Regions from separate parts of the Neobacillus sp. DHD-1R genome, predicted to be linked through region 4. Evidence: riboswitches for the same ligand, from Rfam matches in the RefSeq annotation. Region 4 holds a riboswitch; each other region holds the start of a gene.
What was found. A riboswitch is a leader RNA that binds a small molecule or an ion and turns the genes downstream of it on or off. The one in region 4 is predicted to bind S-adenosylmethionine.
Positions count from the first base shown of each region.

Region 1: linked by a shared signal. The riboswitch ahead of AC3ANL_RS22635 (methionine ABC transporter ATP-binding protein) and the one ahead of AC3ANL_RS05210 (O-acetylhomoserine aminocarboxypropyltransferase/cysteine synthase family protein) in region 4 are both predicted to bind S-adenosylmethionine.
Region 2: linked by a shared signal. The riboswitch ahead of AC3ANL_RS05785 (methionine biosynthesis PLP-dependent protein) and the one ahead of AC3ANL_RS05210 (O-acetylhomoserine aminocarboxypropyltransferase/cysteine synthase family protein) in region 4 are both predicted to bind S-adenosylmethionine.
Region 3: linked by a shared signal. The riboswitch ahead of AC3ANL_RS23060 (5-methyltetrahydropteroyltriglutamate--homocysteine S-methyltransferase) and the one ahead of AC3ANL_RS05210 (O-acetylhomoserine aminocarboxypropyltransferase/cysteine synthase family protein) in region 4 are both predicted to bind S-adenosylmethionine.

Region 1 covers NZ_CM173232.1:4,588,311-4,593,948, reverse strand. The annotation lists gene AC3ANL_RS22650 (M20 family metallopeptidase) at 1-458, opposite strand, end outside; gene AC3ANL_RS22645 (MetQ/NlpA family ABC transporter substrate-binding protein) at 557-1,399, opposite strand; gene AC3ANL_RS22640 (methionine ABC transporter permease) at 1,417-2,067, opposite strand; gene AC3ANL_RS22635 (methionine ABC transporter ATP-binding protein) at 2,057-3,088, opposite strand; SAM riboswitch class I at 3,215-3,318, opposite strand; SAM riboswitch class I at 3,391-3,493, opposite strand; gene AC3ANL_RS22630 (pyridoxamine 5'-phosphate oxidase family protein) at 4,634-5,056, opposite strand; gene AC3ANL_RS22625 (TetR/AcrR family transcriptional regulator) at 5,384-5,638, opposite strand, start outside.
Region 2 covers NZ_CM173232.1:1,230,457-1,236,094, reverse strand. The annotation lists gene AC3ANL_RS05800 (aldolase) at 1-632, opposite strand, end outside; gene AC3ANL_RS05795 (paeninodin family lasso peptide) at 795-950, opposite strand; gene AC3ANL_RS05790 (asparagine synthase-related protein) at 955-2,904, opposite strand; SAM riboswitch class I at 3,303-3,416, shown strand; gene AC3ANL_RS05785 (methionine biosynthesis PLP-dependent protein) at 3,546-4,658, shown strand; gene metC (cystathionine beta-lyase) at 4,658-5,638, shown strand, end outside.
Region 3 covers NZ_CM173232.1:4,663,909-4,669,546, reverse strand. The annotation lists gene AC3ANL_RS23070 (phosphoglycerate dehydrogenase) at 1-529, shown strand, start outside; gene AC3ANL_RS23065 (hypothetical protein) at 645-1,484, opposite strand; gene AC3ANL_RS23060 (5-methyltetrahydropteroyltriglutamate--homocysteine S-methyltransferase) at 1,714-2,817, opposite strand; SAM riboswitch class I at 2,927-3,033, opposite strand; gene AC3ANL_RS23055 (YaiI/YqxD family protein) at 3,244-3,684, shown strand; gene AC3ANL_RS23050 (beta-glucosidase) at 3,765-5,638, opposite strand, start outside.
Region 4 covers NZ_CM173232.1:1,118,208-1,123,845, forward strand. The annotation lists gene AC3ANL_RS05195 (thioredoxin family protein) at 1-233, shown strand, start outside; gene AC3ANL_RS05200 (nuclease-related domain-containing protein) at 575-1,438, opposite strand; gene AC3ANL_RS05205 (hypothetical protein) at 1,680-2,033, shown strand; SAM riboswitch class I at 2,117-2,217, shown strand; gene AC3ANL_RS05210 (O-acetylhomoserine aminocarboxypropyltransferase/cysteine synthase family protein) at 2,286-3,602, shown strand; SAM riboswitch class I at 3,735-3,843, shown strand; gene AC3ANL_RS05215 (methionine ABC transporter ATP-binding protein) at 3,999-5,024, shown strand; gene AC3ANL_RS05220 (methionine ABC transporter permease) at 5,017-5,638, shown strand, end outside.

The DNA of each region.
Region 1 (5,638 bases), 1.9 Mb from region 4:
AATCCATGTTTGACAAAACTTCCTTTTGCACTGCCATTTGGACCGCCTTCTTCAGCGGGTGTACCGAAAACAACGGCTTCGCCACCGGTTTCTTCTAACACCTTGCTTAAGGCTATGGCTGCTGCCACACTAGTCGTTCCAATAATATTATGGCCGCATCCATGTCCCAATCCTGGGAGGGCATCATATTCTGCAAGGAATGCGATGGATGGACCTGGCTTGGCTGATTTTTTGCGAGCGATAAATGAAGTTTCATGTCCGGCAACGGCCTTTTCAACGTCGAATCCTTCTTTTTCAAGAATGTCCTTTAAAAGGGCAGATGCAAAAAACTCTTCATTGCCGATTTCCGGCTTTTCATGAATTTGGTGGCTTGTGGAAAGGTAACGCTCTTTATTGCTTTCTACATTTTTAATGATTACTTCTTTTAATGCTGTGAATGATTGTACAGATACTGTCATGGTGTCTCTCCTCTATTTTTAAGAGGTTCCTGCTATGGAGCAAGAACCTCTTAATATTGTTATTTATTAGAGATTCAGTTTTTATAAAAATGTTAATCTTACCAACCGATATTTTTTAAAGGAACAAAGGTTGGGATTAAATTACCATCATATTCTTTATCAATAAATTTCGCTGTGTCCTCTTCTTGAAAAAGTTCTGCAATTCTCTTAAGGGTCTTGTTGTTTTTGTCTTTTGCATTTACGGCAATAATATTAATGTATGGTGTCGCAGTTTCACTTTCATGGAAAATGGCATCTTTTAACGGCTTAAGTCCAGCATCATTTGCAATACCATTATTGATCACAGAAGCGGCAACGTCTGGCAATACGCGTGGCGTTTGGGCTGGAACCACTTGAACGAATTTAATATTTTTTGGGTTTTCCTTCACTTGGTCAACAGAGCCATTTGGGTCAAAGTCTTGAGGTAACTTAATCAGACCTGCTTCTTGAAGGAGCAGTAAGGCACGGCCTTGGTTAGACGCGTCATTTGGTATAGCAATTTTGGCACCTTCTGGAATATCCTTTACATCTTTATATTTTTCAGAGTAGATTCCCATTGGAGCAAGAACAGTTGTTGCAATTGGGACAAGATCTAGTTTGTGTTCTTTAATGAAGACATCGAAGTAGGCAACTGTCTGGAATGCATTCGCATCAAGCTCGCCTTCTGCAAGAGCGGTGTTTGGAGCGACATAATCAGAGAATTTTACGATTTCAATATTGATGCCCTCTTTCTTTGCTTTCTTGGCTACAAAGTCCCACTGACGCGTATCGGTTCCACTAACCCCAAGCTTGACCATGACGGACTCTTTACCAGAAGCTTTTTTGTCCTCTGATTGATTAGAGCATCCGGCTCCAAATACGGCTAGTGTAAAAATAATGATGGTGAATAAAAGTTTTTTCATGTTGTTTTCCTCCTACGTTATCTACGTCTTATTTTTTTTGCTAAAATATTGCCTAATGACTGTAATCCTTGAACAATCACAATCAGAATGACTACGGTTATGATCATCGTGATCGTATCAAAACGCTGGTAACCATATGTAATGGCTATGTCGCCGATTCCGCCGCCGCCGACTGTACCTGCCATTGCGGTTGCACCGACAAGTCCGATGGTGGCAATGGTAAGCGAGAGAACGAGGGAGCCGAGTGCCTCTGGAACTAGAAACTTCGTAATAATTTGCCACGGGGTTGCACCCATGGCCTCTGCTGCTTCAATGACCCCAGGATCGACTTCTAACAGGGAATTCTCTACTAATCTTGCAATGTAGGGACCTGCATAGAAGACCAGCGGTACAACGGCTGCTGCCGTTCCGATGGACGTTCCGACAATCAATCGTGTAACCGGAATAATGGCCACTAATAAAATAATGAACGGTACCGATCGAAAAATATTAATAATTGCACTTAAAATCGTGAAAAGCGGGATATTTTCAAGAATTTGGCCTTTCCTAGTGACGACTAGCAAAATTCCAAGCGGTAATCCAAGGATGGCTGAAAATACTAGCGAGAAGGCGACCATCTGGATGGTTTCAACTAAAGCTGTGATGATTTGATCTGAACTAACTAGCATGTGCTTTCACTTCCTTAACACTGATGTTCTTCTCGTTGATATATGTTAGTGCTCGAATGACTTCTTTGTCAGGCCCCTGGAATTCTACTATTAAGTTTCCAAAAGGGGTACCTTGAAGTTCGGTAATGTTGCCAAATAAGACATTGATATGGATATCAAATTGCTTCGCAAGCTCGGAAAGCAGCGGCTGACCGGCTGAAGTGCCGACAAAATTGATTCGAAACACCTTCTGCATTCCTTCGTGTTTTTCAATGATTTTTATGATTGAATCAGGAAGCTGATCGTTCATGACAGTGCTGACAAAGTTCTTGGCTGTTTGGGTCTTAGGTGCTGAGAAGACGTCAAATACTGTTCCCTCTTCAATTATTTTTCCTGCTTCAATGACTGCGACCCGATCGCAGATTTCTCTGATCACCGCCATTTCGTGAGTAATGAGGAGAATCGTAATGTTATATTCCTGATTAATCCTTTTCAAAAGCTGTAAAATCGAGCTCGTTGTTTGCGGGTCGAGAGCTGATGTAGCTTCATCACAAAGGAGAATAGATGGCTGGGTTGCTAATGCCCTGGCAATCCCAATTCTTTGCTTTTGTCCTCCGGAAAGCTGGTCTGGGTAATAGTCGGCTTTGTCAGCTAAGCCAACAAATTCTAATAGTTCGTGAACCCGCTTTTTGATGGTTTCCTTAGGCTGTTTTTCAAGCAGGAGGGGCATTGCCACGTTTGCAAAGACTGTTTTAGAGTTTAATAGATTAAAATGTTGAAAGACCATCCCAATGTTTTTCTTAATCTTTCGGACTTCTTTCACAGAAAGAGTGGTGAGGTCATGACCATCAACAATCACTTTTCCTGATGTCGGACGCTCCAATAAGTTTACACAGCGGATTAGTGAGCTTTTACCCGCACCACTGAATCCAATGACGCCGAATATCTCCCCTTTATTTATTTTCAAATCAATTCCATTCAACGCGGCAACCTGTTGGCCGCTGCTTTCGTAAATCTTTTTAAGATTCTGAAATTCAATCATGTTGTAAATCTCCTTTGTGGGAAGTGTCCCTTTATGTAAGTTTCAAGCAGGGGGTGATAACCGAAAAAAACCTCTTCTTGGAAATAAGAAGAGGGCATGTCAATAGAAGACAACAGCTAGATACTCTTCTTAACTTCCAAGCTTGGAGCTTGCTGGAATTGGCACAGAAAATAGAAAATTCCGCTGCCGAGGCTTCATAGGGCCAGTCCCTCCGCCTCTCTCGATAAGAATATTATTCAATTAAAAATAAAAACCCTCTTCAATCACAAGAAGAGGGCGAATTAAAATAATTGGAGATCCTCTTCTTATCTTTCAAGTTACACTTGCTGGATTTGGCACAGAATCAGGATGATTTCCGCTGCCGAGGCTTCAAAGGGCCAGTCCCTCCACCTCTCTGGATAAGAAAAATTTGAATTTATTCATTTTTTTAACTTATTTAACTTGTTTATTAATTTATCGTAATATAGTAAAAATGTCTAGTGTTTTTTTAAAAAAAATTTTAGTGCCTGTCGTGAAAAAGTGAATTACTAATGCAAGCAATCAAAAAAAACAGCTGAGACTGACCCCGCTACTCCAAAAAACATCCTAATTTCCTTGCTTTTTCCGTATCCCAAAACGTTGAAAGAATGCCTGTTTGGTGATCAGATATAATGTTAAGAATCTATCTTTTTTAATCTGAATTTGGATTGATAAGCGACCGTTTCGATGATTCTAAAAGGAGTTCGGTCGGTTAGAGGCTTGATAAACGACCGCTTTGATGAATTCAAAAGGGTTTGGGTAGTTTAGACGCATGATAAGCGACCGTTTAGATGAATTCAAAAGGGTTTGGGTAGTTTAGAGCCTTGATAAACGACCGTTTCGATGAATTCAAAAGGGTTTGGGTAGTTTAGCCCCATGATAAGCGACCGTTTAGATGAATTCAAAAGGGTTTGGGTAGTTTAGAGCCATGATAAACGACCGCTTCAATGAATTCAAAAGGGTTTGGGTAGTTTAGCCCCATGATAAGCGACCGTTTCGATGAATTCAAAAGGGTTTGGGTAGTTTAGAGCCTTGATAAACGACCGCTTTGAAGATTTCAAAAGGGATTGAGTCGTTTAGACCCATGATAAGCGACCTCTTTGAAGAATTCAAAAGGGTTTGGGTAGTTTAGACGCATGATAAACGACTGCTTCGATGAATTCAAAAGGGTTTGGGTAGTTTAGAGCCTTGATAAACGACCGCTTCGATGAATTCAAAAGGGTTTGGGTAGTTTAGAGCCATGATAAACGACCGCTTCAATGAATTCAAAAGGGTTTGGGTAGTTTAGAGCCTTGATAAACGACCGCTTTGAAGATTTCAAAAGGAGTTGGGTAGTTTAGAGCCTTGATAAACTACCGCTTCAATTAATTCCAAAGGGGTTGAGTCGTTTACACGCATGATAAACGACCGCTTCGATGAATTCAAAGGGGTACGGTCGTTTAGACCTTTGATAAGCGACTAAAGGGGACAGTTTTCTTGCTGAATTTAAGCAAGAATACTGTCCCCAGGTCATACACTTTCTCATTTCTATAAATCAAGTTCTTGTGGGGGTTCGTCATTTAGATTTAGAAGGCGGACAGCTTCTGGTTTTATTTCTAAAAACACGTAGTTCGGATCTTCAGGACCAGTAAACCATTTTTCAAATGATGCTTCCCAGAATTTCTTTTTCAATTCTGGTGAATCATTCATGACAGCTGTTCCTTCCATTTCAATATAGGAGTCGTTTAGACCTTTCCCTTCAAACCCTAACAAAACAGCAATAGACGAATTTTTTTCTAGTTCTTCTACTTTCTCTGTGTCTCTTTTCGTTGGAGTATACAAGGTTAAGTCATCATGATAAAACGTCATATACCGGGAATGAGGCTTATTATTTTCAACCGTTGAAAGAATGCCTGTTTGGTGATTCGATATAATAGTAAGAATCTTTTCTTTTAAATCTGGATTTCCCATATTATCTACTCCCTTTTTTAAGTTACTTTTACTTTCCCTCTTGATAATAGTAAATAAACTGTAAAAAATTAACTTTTCTAACTATGTTGTTTAGGAAAGCCTATTCGTTGGAGGATTTTACATGGTTTCGAAAGAAGGCAAAGATATATGAAAGTGGATGTATGGGTGAAGGAAGGATTAAATGGCCAGGAGCATATATGGCTTAAGAGATCCCTCGATCCGATAGTGAAAAGAATATGTATCCAAGAAAAAGGCTCATTTACCTAATTGGTAATGGGCTCTTTTAGCTGGGAGGAAGCACTAAAAATTTTTTCTATAATAGATAGGTTATTCTTTAATATACTCTAACGAGTAAATATGCGTTCTCGTTAGATCAATTACATTTTGGATAAATTCGTCTTGAGTTTCTTTGAAATCATTTGTAATCCAATTCAGTAGCAGCCCGTAAAAGCCATAAGCTGTATAACGTTTAAAATAATCCATGTTGACTGGTATGTTGTTAATTGTTTCAAATATAAATTGTTCCTGATAAATTTTTAAGAGGGTTTGAGGGAATCTTGTATGTAATCCTGGTAAAGTGTC
Region 2 (5,638 bases), 110 kb from region 4:
TTAATAGGAATAGCAAACTTCGTTTCTCTTTGGTAAATTGGTCTGAATTCTTTGTTATCTAATCCGAACTCATCTAAGCTTTTCTGCCATAGTTTCTGTTGGGGATAGGATGGAATCACCATTGGTACATTACCTTTCGTAAAATAAACACCAATCACATCATCTGTAAGCAATTGATATCCTTTCTGTAGAAAGGCTGATGCCAAAGTAGACTTTCCGGCCCCGGAATCACCAATAATACCGTAAGCTTTTCCATTAATGGCAACGGCGCTCCCATGTAAAGGAAAGATTCCTCTTTGCATCAAGATAGCTCCCATACAACTTCCCAACAAATAAAGTCGTATGACATCTTCTTTATATTCATTTAGAGGTGATACAGTAATTCTTCTTCCCTCTTCAACAAGAAAAATAGCAGTATCTGAAACCTTAAACATAACTAAGTTTTCATTTATTATTAAAGTGTTTTGCGCATCAGATAATTCTAACCATAAATTTGATAAATCCTTTAATTCAATTTCTATATCTATAGAGTTCCTACCGTTATCAATCACTAATAATTCAGGGAAAGGGATTTTACTTCTCACTGAGAATCCAAAGGCCTTATAAATTACTTCATTCGCAACGCTCTCCATGGTATTCACTCCAATAAAATCCTTGATTTATAAAAAGCCCTTATATAATCTTCTATATATAAGGGCCTTTTTTAGGTCAAACAATACTGTCTAGAAGTAATTTTATATTAAAATTTCAAATAGACATGTCCTATACCATTACTACTTGCAAATATCTTCTTATTAACTTTTAGCGTCCATATGCTGACCAGTAACTGGATCTGTAGGGATTGTCTCACCATCGGCATAATGAGCATCATAAAAATTTCCAGCAGTATTGTGCATTGTCATTTTCACATCTAGCATTTCTAATTCTGGTTTTTTCCATTCTCTTTTCATTTAATCACCCCCTTTCAAAGTATTTTTTTAGTAACCGATACACTATTACAGCCCTCATTAAGATTCTATAGTCTGGGTTAGACATACTTTCTATTCTTGGACCTTTTTCACTTTTGGACAGTGCCGACCTTATTACACCTTCATCAAAGAATCTCATTGCATAGGATTCTTTTAAAAGTTCCTTAACTTCCTCAATGAGCATACTCCAATTTGGAATCATCCGATGAAGCCAATCTGCACCTTGAACACCTCTGACATATTGATTTAATCTAATTTGATTTGGCAGCACATTTTCTGTTGATCTTCGAATGAGCGCTCGGTCTACCCCATTTTGAACAAATTGATCCTCTGGTACAGAAAAACAAAAACGAGCTACTCGAATATCATTGGTAGGATCACGTTTCCAAAGTTTATATCGCAATGATAGTTTGGCATCAAGTGTACTCCCCGAATTCCACGTGGAGATATTTTCAAAGATAATTCTTCTTTGTTCATAAATATTTTGAGAGGCCAACCAGCCAGAGTTATCAATTCCATACTCCCTTAACTTTGAAAATACACCAGTCCTCTCGGCGAGGTCTGAGTTAATTAAAGTCGGAACATCTAATGATCTATTGATAGGTATCATTTGATTAATGAAAGGAAAGCTCTTTCTAATAATATAAGGAAGCAATCGAAATCTGGCTCCTCCGATATTCAGACTATATTGATGTAATTCTTGAATAAGACGCAGCCACTTTAACTTTTTTAATAGAATGGCATAATAATCTAGAGCTGAGCCCCATGATATAGTCGAATTACCTTTATCACCATTTAGTAAAATTCCAACACCTTTTTTGTGTGCTTCCTCAAAAATGCCCCTTAACCAGAATGAATTTTCAGTAAATTTGTAAGGCATTTCCATTACATCCAGATACTCATCGATTTCGGTATAAGAACTTCTCCCGTCAAAATCATAGTAATGGTCAGAAATTCCGCCTACATATTCAACCGTTTTCTTAATTAATGGTCTCTCGTCCGGCATTAATCGCTTATGAGTGAAATCTACGAAATCCATTGGTGGAATATAACTGAAAGTATGTAAGGTCTTATTTTCTTTTCGCAGTTCTTTTGCTGCAAACCCTACAATTGAGCCTGAATCTAACCCCCCGCTTAATTGGGAACCAACTTCTCGGTACGTTCGTAACCTACAGTTTACTGCCTTCTGAAAAACCTCTTGAAATGCCTCTACATATTCTTCGTTTGACTTTAATTTTATTTTTTCTTTAGGAGTAAATGTACCGTAGCGTTTTAGGTGAATTCCTTCTCCAACAATTGATATAGAATGAAATGGTGGTACTTGATCTATATTTTTAAACGGAGTCATCCGAGCATCCACCGTATCAATCATTCCAGTAATAGCTAAAAATTCAGCGATATAATTTTCGTTTAATTGCTTCTTAACATAGGGCAAGGATAATAATGATTCAATGGTTGTACAGAAGGTGAATCGTGAATTATTTTTGAAATAATATAGTGTTCTATATCCAGATGGATCTCTTGCACCAAAAAATTGTTGTTTCCTTTCGTCCCAAATCATAAAGGCAAAATCGCCGACTAGATACTTGGGAGAATCTTCTTCCCATTTATGATACGAAAGCAAGATAAGTTCACTATCAGTGATTTCTTTCCTTCTTTCCTTTTTCACTTGTAATCTTTCAAATAGTTCTTCACGATTATCGATAATTGCATCTGCCGTAATAGCTAACTTCCTTTCATAATCATAGTAGGGAAGTTTTTCACCTATAGACTCCGGGGTAATCCACTGTGCATGGCAGCCAAGAAAAACTTTGTCGTTATGCCAGGTTTGCACATCATCGGCCGGATATTTTTCTAATTCTTTCATAATCCGGTTTCCGTGCTCTAGATTGATTGGTTCATCGTTTAAATGATATATTCCGGCTATAGCACTCATCTTTTCCTCCTGCCAGGCTTAAAATTCCATATTACCTTTAACCATTAGATTAAATTGTTCACTAAAAAGAACAAATATGTCATACTTAACTAATAGAAATTTGGTTAAATCTTAATCTCCACCGATTTAACTAAATAACCCTATTTTAATTGCATTAATTTAATGAATTATATTACTAATTACCTATTTAATCCTCTTTGTTAGTTCTTTATCAAGAACACCTAATAAAGTTATAATAAAGCCTTAAACTATTAGTGTCAATATTTTTTCGTTTAATAATTCTGGAGTTTTTAAATATTGTTATTAAATTAGGTTCTACATTAAAATGAATTATATAAAAACAAATTGACATCATCACTAATTTGTAGTAAATTTTATAAATAATCTAAATAATTATTTTCTTATCAAGAGAGGTTGAGGGAAGGGCCCTGCGACACCTCAGCAACCTTCAATGTTTTTTCTCATTGAAAAGGTGCTAAGTCCTGCAAATTCACTAATTTGCAAGATAAGAAGAATGACAAATGTGCTGCCTACAAAAGTCTTCTTCTTATGAGAAGACTTTTTTTATTTATCAAAAAGCTTTATCACTCAATCGCGTTAATGTTAAACATAATAATCATTTATTACTAGGAGCGTGCCTTATGTACAAAATCGATACGAAACTTGCTCAAATCGGCAACCGCAGCGAAACAACAACTGGAACGGTGAATCCACCTATTTATTTTTCAACTGCCTTCCGCCATGAGGGAATTGGGCAATCAACAGGGTTTGACTATACCCGAACAGGAAATCCAACACGTCAGCTTCTTGAAAAAACAATTGCTGATTTAGAGGACGGCGATCAAGGCTTTGCCTGCAGTTCTGGGATGGCAGCCATCCTAACGATCCTCTCTTTATTTGAATCTGGTGATGAATGGATTGTAAGTGAAGATTTATATGGCGGCACCTACCGTCTATTAGAAAAGGGCTATAAAAAATGGGGCTTGAACACTCAATATGTTAATACCTGTTGTCCGGAAGAGATTGAAAAGAAAATTACGCCAAATACAAAGGCTATTTTCTTGGAGACACCAACCAATCCCCTCATGCAAGAATCAGATATTGCAGCTGTTTCAGAAATTGCCAAAAAACATGGGCTTTTATTAATAGTAGATAATACATTTTATACGCCACTATTACAGAAGCCAATTACCCTTGGCGCGGATATTGTCATCCACAGTGCAACGAAATACTTGGGGGGCCATAATGATGTTCTCGCCGGGCTGGTTGTTGCAAAAGGGAAGGAACTTTGTGAAGCATTGGCCTTTCACCATAACGGTGCCGGGGCAGTGCTTAGTCCGTTCGACTCTTGGTTATTAATGCGCGGAATGAAAACTTTATCGCTTCGAATGGACAGACATGAAAAAAATGCAAAAAAGATTGTTGAGTTCCTTTCTCAGCATGTAGCTGTATCAGATGTGCTTTATCCAGGCAGAGGTGGAATGGTGTCCTTCAGAGTACAAGAAGAATCATGGATTAATCCTTTCCTACAAGGCCTAAGACTCATTTGTTTTGCTGAAAGCCTTGGTGGTACGGAAAGCTTTATTACCTATCCAGCAACGCAGACCCATGCCGATATTCCTGTAGAGGTTCGGACCCAATCAGGTGTCGATAATTGTTTATTACGTTTTTCGGTTGGAATCGAAGATGCACAAGACATCATTGAAGATTTGCAACAGGCATTTGCCCATATTAAAGAAGGAGTGATCGCATAATGGCACACGATGAATATAGTTTTGAAACCCGGCTCCTTCATAATAAGCATAAAATTGATCCGACAACAGGAGCAGTGAGTGTACCGATTCAACACGCCTCCACCTTCCATCAAGCTGATTTTGATCAGTTTGGTAAATATGATTATGGCCGTAGTTTAAATCCAACACGGGAAGCTCTTGAAGATGTAATTGCAGAACTAGAGGGCGGTGTAAAAGGGTTTGCCTTTTCATCTGGGATGGCTGCTATTTCGACGGCCTTTCTGCTCCTTTCAGCTGGAGACCATATTGTGATAACAGAAGATGTCTATGGCGGGACGTTTCGGATGGTCACCCAAGTCCTTACTCGGTTAGGCATTCAGCATACGTTTGTCGATATGACGAATTTAGAGGAAGTCAAACAAGCGATTCAGCCAAATACAAAGGCGTTCTATGTGGAGACCCCATCGAATCCGTTAATGAAAGTAACGGATATTAGAGCGATTAGCAGGATCGCAAAAGAGGTTAACGCATTAACCTTTGTCGATAACACGTTCCTTACTCCATCCCACCAGAAGCCACTGGAATTAGGAGCAGATGTCGTGCTCCATAGCGCAACGAAATTTTTAGCAGGTCACAGTGATGTCGTAGCTGGACTAGCTGTGGTAAACAGCGAAGACTTAGCCAAAAGATTAGGCTTTTTGCAAAATGGCTTTGGCGCGATCTTAGGTGTGCAGGATGCATGGCTCGTGTTAAGAGGAATCAAGACGCTGCATGTTCGGTTAGAACAATCTCAACGGTCAGCTATCAAATTAGCGGAATTTTTAGAGGCACATCCACTCGTGGAAAAAGTTCATTATCCGGGGCTGGAAAGTCACCCTCAATATCAGCTGCAAAAAGAACAAGCAGCAGGTCCCGGTGCGGTCTTATCATTTGAATTGGCTAATGAAGATGCCCTTCGAACCTTTATTGCCAATGTAAAAATACCTGTATTTGCGGTTAGT
Region 3 (5,638 bases), 1.9 Mb from region 4:
TTTTAGCATCATGAAGCCGGGTGTTCATATCTTGAATTTCTCACGTGGTGAGTTAGTGAATGAAGTGGATATGGCCGTAGCGCTGGAAGATGGAATCGTTGGTAAGTATATTACGGACTTCCCAAATGAAAATGTATTAAAAATGAAAAATACGGTTTCCATCCCGCATCTTGGTGCTTCAACAGCTGAATCTGAGGAAAACTGTGCGATTATGGCGGCTCGTCAGTTAAAGGAATTTTTGGAAACTGGAAACATCAAAAACTCGGTGAATTTCCCTAATGCTTCTCTTCCATATACAGGAAAGCAGCGTGTAGCAGCTTTCCACAAGAACGTGCCAAACATGGTTGGGCAGATCACCTCAGCTATTTCAAGCTACCATTTAAACATCGCTGACATGGTAAACAGAAGCCGTGGGGATTACGCCTATACGATGATTGATATTGATAATAAAATAAACGGGGATATCATTCCTGGTTTGGTAGAAAAGATCAATCAAATCGAAGGTATCGTGACAAACCGTATTATTTAACATTCGTTTTCCCAATAGCAACTTTTGTATAGGGACATCCATATTTTTTAAATTTTTGGGGTCAGACCCCCGGTGCGTTAACGCGTTACCACGCCGGGGGTCAGGCGCTTCTTTTTTATCTCTTAATATGAATGTAGGTTTTCCCTCTTTGAGGATAGATTCCATCTGTTTGAAACAAATTCCACGTTATATCGCCGCTATGTTTCCCTATGATTCCGTTCAAGATCATTCCAATTTCAATTAATTTATATGGAAGACCTTTAAGGTAATAGGTACGATTGGTTTTTAATTCCGTTAATACAACAGTGTCCTCAATGATGCTGGTTACTTCAAAGATACTTTTAAGGTGATCAGTGCATTGTTCAAATTTGTGATTTATATTTTCAAGATCTTGGATGGGATTCCAGTCATCATGGTAAATACGAGGATAGTCGTTCAAAAAGATGGCATTCAGCAGGTGTTCACAGGTCTTGAGTTCTGAGTGAGCTATAAAGATATATTCTTCCACAATTTGATACCAGGAGGTGCCAACCCTTTTATCAAGCCATTTTACAAACCTTTTTAACTGTGACAAAAAGGTTTCTACTTCTTTTTCTTCTGCTGAGATTTTCATGCTATGAGGATAAAAGGTGAAGATGAGTTCTTCCCAAAATGGGGGCTGACATTGTTGCCAAGAGGGTGGACAATGATCTTCTAAACAAGTGGTCATAAACTGTGAGATGATACGAAGAAATTCATTGCGGTTTTTGTCTGAGGGCTTTTGCTGTTTATAGGCGATAAACTCTTTTCCATAGTATTCTAGCAAACCACGGTATCGCATTTCAAATTCAGAACTAATAGCCAAATTTCTAAGAAATTCCTGATGTTCATTGGGATTTTCAAACTGATGCACCCGCATTTTAACATCTAACATGTTTCCTTCATGACGAACCTTCGTATGACTTCTGTTTTTCATAAATCAACCAGCTTTCTATAGTTTATTGGTTTGGAAAAATAACAAAGGAGGCTAAGAGGGGAATCTTCTTCTGCAGTTAATCGTAGTATACCGTCTATCGAATCAGAGAAAATGGATTAATATTGAAATATTTGTGAAATGTGGTAAAAAGATAGTAAAAGGCGGGGTCAGACCCCCGGTGCGTTAACGCGTTACTACGCCGGGGGTCTGACCCCATAAGCCTATTTATTTAGTTCCAAACACTATTTGCGATATCGATGACGTGACGTATTTTGTCCCATTGCTGTTCTTCGGTTAGCAGGTTTCCTTCTTCGGTTGAAGAGAAACCGCATTGTGGGCTTAGGCAAAGCTGATCCAAAGAGACATATTGATTTGCTTCTTTTATTCTTGCCTTTATTCTTTCTGGATCTTCTAGTTCACCGAATTTAGAGGTGATTAATCCTAAGACAATTTGGAGGTCATCCCGATTGACATGGCGAAGTGGTTCGAAGCCACCAGAACGTTCATCATCAAACTCTAGGAATAACCCATCCACGTTTAATCCCCCAAAAATAAGTTCAGATGCAAAATCATATCCGCCTGAAGAAGTATACGTAGATTGGAAGTTTCCTCTACAAATGTGCATCGTAATAACCAAATCATCAGGTTTGTTCGCAATGGACTCATTAATGGCTCTAGCAAACGTCTGAACTAAGGCTTTAGGGTCATGACCGTCCTTCTTCAGTTTATCTCTGCCTTCCTCTGAGAATAACGATGCCCATGAGGTATCATCTAGTTGCAAATATCGGCACCCAGCATCATAAAAAGCTTGAATAGCTTTTTGGTAAGCATGGATTAAATCCTTTACAAATTCCTCGTGGTGATCATAGACTTCACTAATACCCTGTCCGCGGACAATTAACATATTGGGGCTTGGTATTGTAAATTTCGCTACGTGGTCACCGGCAATGCTGTGTAAGAATTTATAATCCTCAATCATGGGATGATTGGCGAAATCAATTTTGCCTGTTACTTTTACGCCATGTGGTCTTGTTTCGACCCCATTAAATTGTAAGCCTTTTTTGGTTTCGACAAATTCAACCCCTACAAGACCTCCGAGAAAATCGAAATGCCACCAAGCTCGTCGTAATTCTCCATCCGTTACAGCCTGTAATCCCACTTCTTTTTGTTTTTCTACCAGGCGAATAATTTCGTCATCTTCAATTTGACGTAATTGTTCTGCAGTAATTTCCCCGTTTTGTTTTTGTAAACGTGCCTTTTTCAATCGCTCCGGTCTTAAAAAACTTCCGACATGATCTGCTTTAAAAGGTGCTTTCACTAATGTTCTTGTCAATTCAATCAGCTCCAAATCTAGTAATATTTAAAGAATTCACCATGAGAAAAATAAAAAACCTCTTCTACACATAAGAAGAGGTTTGGTCGCATGCAAAAGCAGCTTACTCTTCTTATCTTCAAGCTTGACGCTTCTGGAATTAGCACAGTCCACATAATAAATAAGGCTGTTGCTGAGGTATCACAGGGCCAGTCCCTCCACCTCTCTGGATAAGATCGTTAACTATTAAATTATTGTTAATCCTATATCGATATTGATTAAATGTCAATATTTTTGCAAGAATTAGAGTTTTGAGATAGGGGGTCAGACCCCCGATGCGTTAAAGCATTAACGTAAGAGAACTTTCCCACGATTAGATGTTTGACAAAAGCCCAATTTATCACTAGTATCACTAGTAATTCAAACTTCTTTTCAGGAGCGATACAGATGAAAATTTATGTTGATGCAGATGCTTGTCCGGTAAAAGATATTATTATTTCTGAAGGTAGAAGTGCGGAAATTCCTATTACCCTTGTTACGAGTTTTTCTCATTTTTCCAATGCGGAACAACCATCAGGAGTGGAAATCATTTATGTTGATTCTGGGGCAGATGCGGCTGATTATCGGATTATGAAGTTAGCACAATCAGGAGATATCATTGTGACACAAGATTATGGTCTTGCTTCGCTAGGGTTAGCAAAGGGTTGTATCGTTCTCCACCATAAAGGGTTTAGCTATACAACTGAAAACATTGACCAATTATTACAAACACGGTATTTAAGTGCAATGGCTCGAAAAAGCGGAAAGCGAACAAAGGGTCCTAAGCCTTTTACAGCAGAAGATCGGGAGCAATTTAGGAGGCTATTTAAACAAGTTATTTCTCGTTAAAATACCAAAAAGAGGGAGTTCCAATTAACATGGAAACACCCTCTTTTTCATTTTACCTTATAGTATTAGAAATGGAAGCTTCACTTGCTGTGACCTGCAGGCGTGCGTACCGTAATGGAGTCAGTCAGCGTAACATTATCAGAAGAGTTACCGACTTTCACTTCGTACTTACCGTCAAGCGTTTTCCACGCGTCAGCTTCGGCATCCCAAATGGACAGTGGATGGTTAGACGCTGATGGGTCAATGGTAATGGTGACATGCTTCTTCTCACCTGGTTCTAGGCGGACTTTCTCAAAACCAACTAAGCGTTTAGGCGGCTGGTTCGCGTTTTCAGGCACACCTAGGTAGACTTGCGGCACTTCAGCGCCCGCAACGTCTCCGGTATTCTTCACGAAGAACGATACCTTAATTGGCTTGGTACCATCAGTAGTCTTTGGTGTGACAACGAGCTTAGAAATCTCGAAGTTGGTGTAGGACAGACCATGTCCAAATGCAAAAAGCGGTTTGATGCCTTGGGCGTCGTACCAGCGGTAGCCCATTTCTAGACCCTCAGAATAATACACTTGCGGAATCTCCTTACCAGTACTGTCTAACACGCCGGTATTGATTCCAGGGTAACGATCGGCGGTGCTCGTTGGCGTGTCTGCCTTTGCTACTGGATAGGTTACTGGGAGCTTACCTGATGGGTTGGCGAGACCGAATAACAAGTTGGCGACAACATTGCCGTCCTCCTGGCCTGGATTCCATGCCTCGAGTATTGCTGGAACCTCGTTAACCCAAGGCATAAGAACTGGATCGCCATCTTTGAGCACGAGAGCGGTTTTCTTGTTTGCAGCGGTTACGGCTGAAATCAATGCATCTTGATTGTCTGGAAGAGACAAGCTTGGGCGGTCGCGGCCCTCGCTGGTCACAACTCCAGCCATAAGGATGACAACATCGGCATCCTTCGCTGCAGCAACAGCCTCACTAAGATTGCTATTATCATTTTTCACTGTCACCTTGGTAATCACAGCATCTGAACCTATTTTTGTTAAGGTGTTCTGCAGACCCTGAAGCGGTGAAACTGTATAAAGTGGACTGACCCTTGAGCTGCCGCCACCACCGGCGACAGCTGCGTCGACGTAGGTTGACTGCCCAATCAAAGCGATTGAATCCACGGAACCGTCAAGCGGCAACAGGCTATCCTTGTTCTTTAGCAGAACTGTTGTCTGCTCGGCGATCTCGCGTGCTTTGGAACCGTTCGTCTCAGCGTCGATGGTACCTTGCACGATTGGTCGGTCGAATATGCCATATTTGAACATTTGTACGTAGCGGCGACCTAGTGCTTGGTTGATGGTTTCCATCTTTAAGCTTTTGTTATCAAGTGCAGCCTTGATGTCCACGTTTGTGAAAAATCTGGCGTTCTGCATTTCTAAATCCAATCCGGCGTTTAACGCAGGCGCAGTTGAGTGCGTAGCACCAAAGTCAGACTGAACGTAACCTTTGAAACCCCACTGATCACGCAGGACGGTGTTTAGCAGATACTCGTTTTCGCAAGCGTAGGTCCCGCCTATCCGATTGTACGAGCACATGATTGAACCAACGTTGCCATCCTTAACTGACATCTCAAACGGCAGCAGGTAGAGTTCATGAAGGACGTTTTCTGCGATATTTACGTTGACCGAACCACGGTTTTGCTCCTGATCATTAAGTACGTAATGTTTCGACATTGCAATGATGTCGTTGTCTTGAATCCCCTGGATTTCTTTGGAAGCTAGAGAGCCGGCGAGGTATGGATCCTCACCGAGGTACTCAAAATTACGACCGTTCTCGCCCAAGCGTGCGAGATTCATACCTGGTGCTTCGAGTTCGTGCAGACCTAGCGTACGAGCCTCTCCACCCATCAGGTCACCGAAGGAGTATGCAAGATCGGGATCGAAACTGGCCGCAAGACCAATTGCAACAGGCAGGGCAG
Region 4 (5,638 bases):
CACTATGCGGCACCTGTCAGGTAGCTTCCAGGATGCTGCAGATCGTAGAGGAACTAGTAGACATTAAAATGGGAAAAATGAATTTGAATTTTTATCCTGAACTGGCTAAAAATTTTGCGGTCGAAAGTGTGCCATGTCTTTTGCTCTTCAAAAATGGCAAGGTGCAAGAAACAATTTACGCTTTTCATTCCGTTCCCTATTTACTTGAAAAAATAAAACAGCATTTATCTTAAGGAGCAGATACGAATGGGTATCTGCTTTTTTATGTAGGAGCGCCTTGAAAACCGTTGTGTAAATTAATAATGCTCGTTCCATCTTTAAAAGAGCTTTGGTGGTCACAATAACAAATAATTGTGCCCGAGGCCCTTGGAACAAGAGCCCGAACGGTCACAATAACAAATAATTGTGCCCGAGGCCCTTGGAACAAGAGCTCGAACGGTCACAATAACAAATAATTGTGCCCATGGCCCTTCAAACAAGAGCCTGAACGGTCACAATTAAAGTGAAATTACATTAATTAACATTTACTCATAAAAGAACCCCTTAGTCTTTCCACTATAATTCAAATTCCGCATCAGCACTCTCCGAATTGTCTTCTTCGAATCACCACTTGACACCAGTCATGAACCCCATTCGTCGTTATTTTTTCATTAGGGAATAATAACTTAATTTCCACCGCGGCTTTAAAAATTGCGGAATCAATTTCTTCTTGATGCCCACAAACATCACAAACTAGTTTTCGATTCTCAACCTTCACCTTAAATGAGCAGCAGGCTGCACAATTCAAACCTTTTTTCAGCGAATGATATTTATAAGAGGGTAACTTGTCATAAGAGAATTCTGTTTGGTGTAAAGAAACTAATTGAGTGGCTAACTTCTTGTGGCGGTCATTTAACTTGGAAGGCAGTAAGTTCAATTTTTTCATAAATTGATTAACTTGATTAACTTGATTTGGGTAAACAATGGGTTTATTTAGTGGAGCTTGATATAAATGAAAATGGGGATTAATAAAGACCACATATGCTTTAATCGGGATATGATAACCAAGACTGTGGAGCAACTGACGAAGCAGAGATTCACTTCTTTCCAATTGGAGCAGCGGATTAGGAATTTCCTTTTTATTCAAAGTATAGAACCTTCCATTTTCAAAGAAATAATCACCTGAATAATTTTTTACTTCAAAGAGGTAAAGCGGTTCTTGAGTTATCAGCAAAGAATCTATTTGAAATTTAGCACCAATTGTCTCAAGCAATAAATCATTTAAAAGGTAATTTTGACATTGTAACTTTTCTGTCAGGGAGTCAAACATTACCTCACCTTCATATCCCTTCAAGAGGTTATGATAACGTACCAAGTCATTTTCAGCTAATATCATTCGTGTGTTTAGTGAGCGAAGTATTTTTATTTCAATTGGTTCAGTACGTGGTTTAAAAAACATATTCCACTTCCTCTCAAATTTATATTTTCATTTTATAAAAAATAGGTAGAAACAAAAGTTGAATAATTGACTATTTTCCGACACTTCGTCCACAACGTAAATCACTCTTAACTCTCGGAAAACGACATATTTCTCAGGAAATGAGTTGAAAGCCGTGAGAAATGTCGAGTGATTAGGAAAGGATTCCGGTTCTGCTTGCGGAATAAGATATATATATAACGAGTAGACCGGAGTGATGGAAATGAGGGAGATGACACAAACATTCTTAGAGAATTTTAATCTGCAAAGACATGTTCGTGGATTAATTGACAAGGCAGATGTCACGGTAAGATTTCTTTGTGAGCAGCAAACGATTCAATTAGTAATCAAAAAGGGCAGGATCTCTTTCCTAGAAGTACAAGAAGGGTCACAGACAATAGATGCGATCAGCGGAACTCATAGCGCAATGAAACAGCTGTTTGAAGGGACGGAGCAACTGCGCGTTTTGGAGCGAAAAGGACATTTAAAGGTATCTGCGCCACTAAGAACCACTCTATTACTAGAATCCATTTTCTTTTTAACAAAAGCACAGGAAAATTTTGCAAAAGTAATTTAATCAAAGGTATTGACTCGGAATTAAACTTGCTGTATTGTTTTATTTAAATATTCTATTAATAGACAACAATTGAACGATGCATATTCTTATCGAGAGTGGCGGAGGGACTGGCCCTTTGAAGCCCGGCAACCGGTTTATAACACGGTGCTAAATCCAGCAGAGCAATAGCTCTGGAAGATGAGAAGAGTGGACCCCCTCTTCTTTGGAAGCGGGGGTTTTTCAATTTGATTGTTAAAAGGAGGAGCGAGTGTAATGGGAGAGGATCAAAAGAAGTATCGGTTTGAAACATTAAGTGTTCATGGAGGGTTGTCTCCAGACCCGGTAACGGGTGCGCGTGCTGTGCCAATTTATCAAAACAATGCCTATCAATTTAAAAATACGGAACATGCGGCAAACTTGTTTAGCTTAGCAGAACCAGGTTACATATATACACGAATCCACAACCCAACCACGACTGTTTTTGAGGACAGAGTGGCGTTATTAGAAGGTGGTGTGGGAGCACTGGCTGTTGCCAGCGGGATGGCTGCCATTACACTTGCTATTCTAAACATTGCTGAAGCTGGCGATGAAATTGTCTCTGCCTCAAATCTTTATGGGGGAACTTATAATTTATTAGCAGTTACCTTGCCTAAATACGGCATTAAGGTGAAATTTGTCGATGCGGAGGATCCTGAAAATTTCCGCGCTGCCATTTCTGAAAAAACAAAGGCAGTCTTTGCTGAAACGATTGGAAACCCAAGCTTACGTGTCCTTGATATTGAAAAAGTAGCAGAAATTGCTCATGAAGCTGGGGTTCCGTTAATCATTGATAATACCTTTGCCACACCATATCTCTGCAGACCGATTGAGTACGGGGCAGATATCGTTGTCCACTCCGCAACAAAATGGCTATTAGGAAATGGAACGTCAACAGGTGGCGTTATTGTTGACGGCGGTAAATTCGATTGGAATTCACCAAAATTCCCTGGCTTCACCACGCCAGATGAGAGCTATCATGGACTTGTATACGCAGAGGCACTAGGGGCTGTGGCCTATATTATCAAAGCACGTGTCCAATTATTGCGTGATTTAGGACCTGCCTTAAGTCCGCAAAATGCCTTCCAGTTTACACTAGGATTAGAAACTCTTCATGTTCGGATGAAAGAGCATGTGGCCAATACAAAACAAGTGGTTGAATATTTATTAAATCATCCTGCTGTAGAATGGGTCTCATACCCAGGGCATGCCTCACACCCTGACCATGAATTAGCGAAAAAATATTTACCAAAAGGTGCAGGCTCAATGGTAGTTTTTGGTATCAAAGGCGGAAAAGAAGCAGGAGCAAAACTAATTGACTCTTTAACACTTTGGGCACATGTGGCCAATGTGGGCGATGCGAAAAGTTTAATCATTCATCCTGCCAGCACAACGCATCAGCAACTTGATGCCGAAGGACTTAAAGCTGCCGGTGTATCGGAGGATTTAATTCGCCTTTCGATTGGAATTGAGAATGTGGAGGACTTAATTGAGGACCTTGAAGCAGCAATTGAAGCAGCGACAGGTTTAGCATCATTGAAAACAAATGCCTAAATTTTCCTTGATTTAATTTTTCGAATATGATGATTTTTTGTTGACACCCTTTTTTATCCGTGATACGATAACTTTTGTAAAATAACTTACTTACACAAATTAACGTATTAATTGAATATAGTATGCTGTTTACTCTTATCAAGAGAGGTGGAGGGATGTGCCCGATGAAGCCCGGCAACCGTCAATATTTATATTGAAATGGTGCCAATTCACACAAAGCATAAGCTTTGGAAGATGGGAGAAAGGTTATATTTATTATGCCTTTCTGCCTGCGCAGGAAGGTTTTTTATTTTTCCAAAATAGTAGAATCTTTTCGCCATAACAATCAAACCCTATATTCAAAGAATCAGTACATGTTACAAGTTTCCGTAATCAGGATAAAAAGTAGGTGATACAGTGATTTCAATAAAAAACGCCCGGAAAATCTTCCCTTCTAAACAAGGTGAATTAAAAGCAGTCGATGATGTGAATCTTGAAATTCAAGAAGGAGAAATTTTCGGGGTCATTGGTTATAGTGGTGCTGGAAAAAGCACCTTGATCCGGATGTTAAATGGATTGGAGCTTCCAACCGAAGGAAGTGTAACAGTTGCCGGCCGGGTCATATCAAAGATTAAGGGCGCAGAACTTCGAAAAGCACGTCAGGAAATCAGCATGATTTTCCAACACTTCAACTTACTGTGGTCCAGAACCGTTAGTGAAAATATTGCTTTTCCACTCGAAATTGCAGGTGTCAAGGGGCCGCAAAGAAAGAAAAGAGTAGACGAGCTCATTAAGTTGGTGGGTCTGGAAGGCCGCGAAAATGCTTATCCGTCACAACTTTCCGGAGGACAAAAGCAGAGAGTCGGGATTGCACGGGCGCTCGCTAATAATCCCAAAGTACTACTATGTGATGAAGCCACTTCAGCACTCGATCCGCAAACCACAGATTCTATCTTGGAATTGCTGGTCGATATTAATAAACGTCTTGGTTTAACGATTGTGTTAATTACACATGAAATGCATGTTATTCGTAAAATTTGTCACCGGGTTGCCGTAATGGAAAGCGGAAAAGTGGTAGAACTTGGTTCTGTATTGGATGTCTTTAAAAATCCGCAGCAGTCAATTACGAAACGATTCGTGCAGCAGGTATCGGAGCCGGAGGAGACAAAGGAAACAGCGGAACATTTGCTTGACCACTATCGTTCAGGACTTATTGTCCAGTTAACCTTTATTGGCGAGTCAGCAGAACAGCCTGTCATTACGAATTTAATCCGCCATCATAACGTGACGGTTAATATCCTGCAAGGAAAAATATCGCAAACACAAAGTGGATCATATGGAACCCTGTTCATTCATATCGACGGTAACGAAGAAGAAGTCGACAAAGCGGTTGATTTCATTCGTTCCCAGCAAGTAGGAGTGGAGGTGGTTACGAATGATTAAACAATATTTTCCAAATGTTGATTGGTTGATTATGTGGGATGAAACAAAAAATACTCTTTATATGACCGGTATTTCTGTTCTTGCCACATTTATTTTAGGTGCGATTCTTGGGTTAATTTTATTTCTCACTGCGAAAGGGAATATGTGGGAAAATAAACCAATTAACACAGTTATTAGTGCAATCGTTAATATTTTCCGATCTATTCCCTTCATTATTCTAATCGTTTTATTAATACCATTTACAACCTTCTTGGTCGGATCTATGATTGGGGAAAATGCAGCACTACCCGCACTAATCATTGGTGCCGCCCCGTTTTACGCGAGAATGGTGGAAATTGGCCTAAGGGAAATTAATAAAGGGGTCATTGAAGCTGCTAGATCAATGGGTGCTTCAACCGGCACAATTATCTGGAAGGTATTATTGCCAGAATCAATGCCTGCCCTTATTTCAGGGATTACCGTTACGGCGATTGCCCTTGTTGGTTACACAGCGATGGCTGGTGCAATTGGAGCTGGTGGTTTAGGGAATCTCGCTTACAACTACGGATACCAGCGTAATCAAAATGATGTAACTATTGTGGCTACAGTCATTATTTTACTTATTGTGTTTGTGA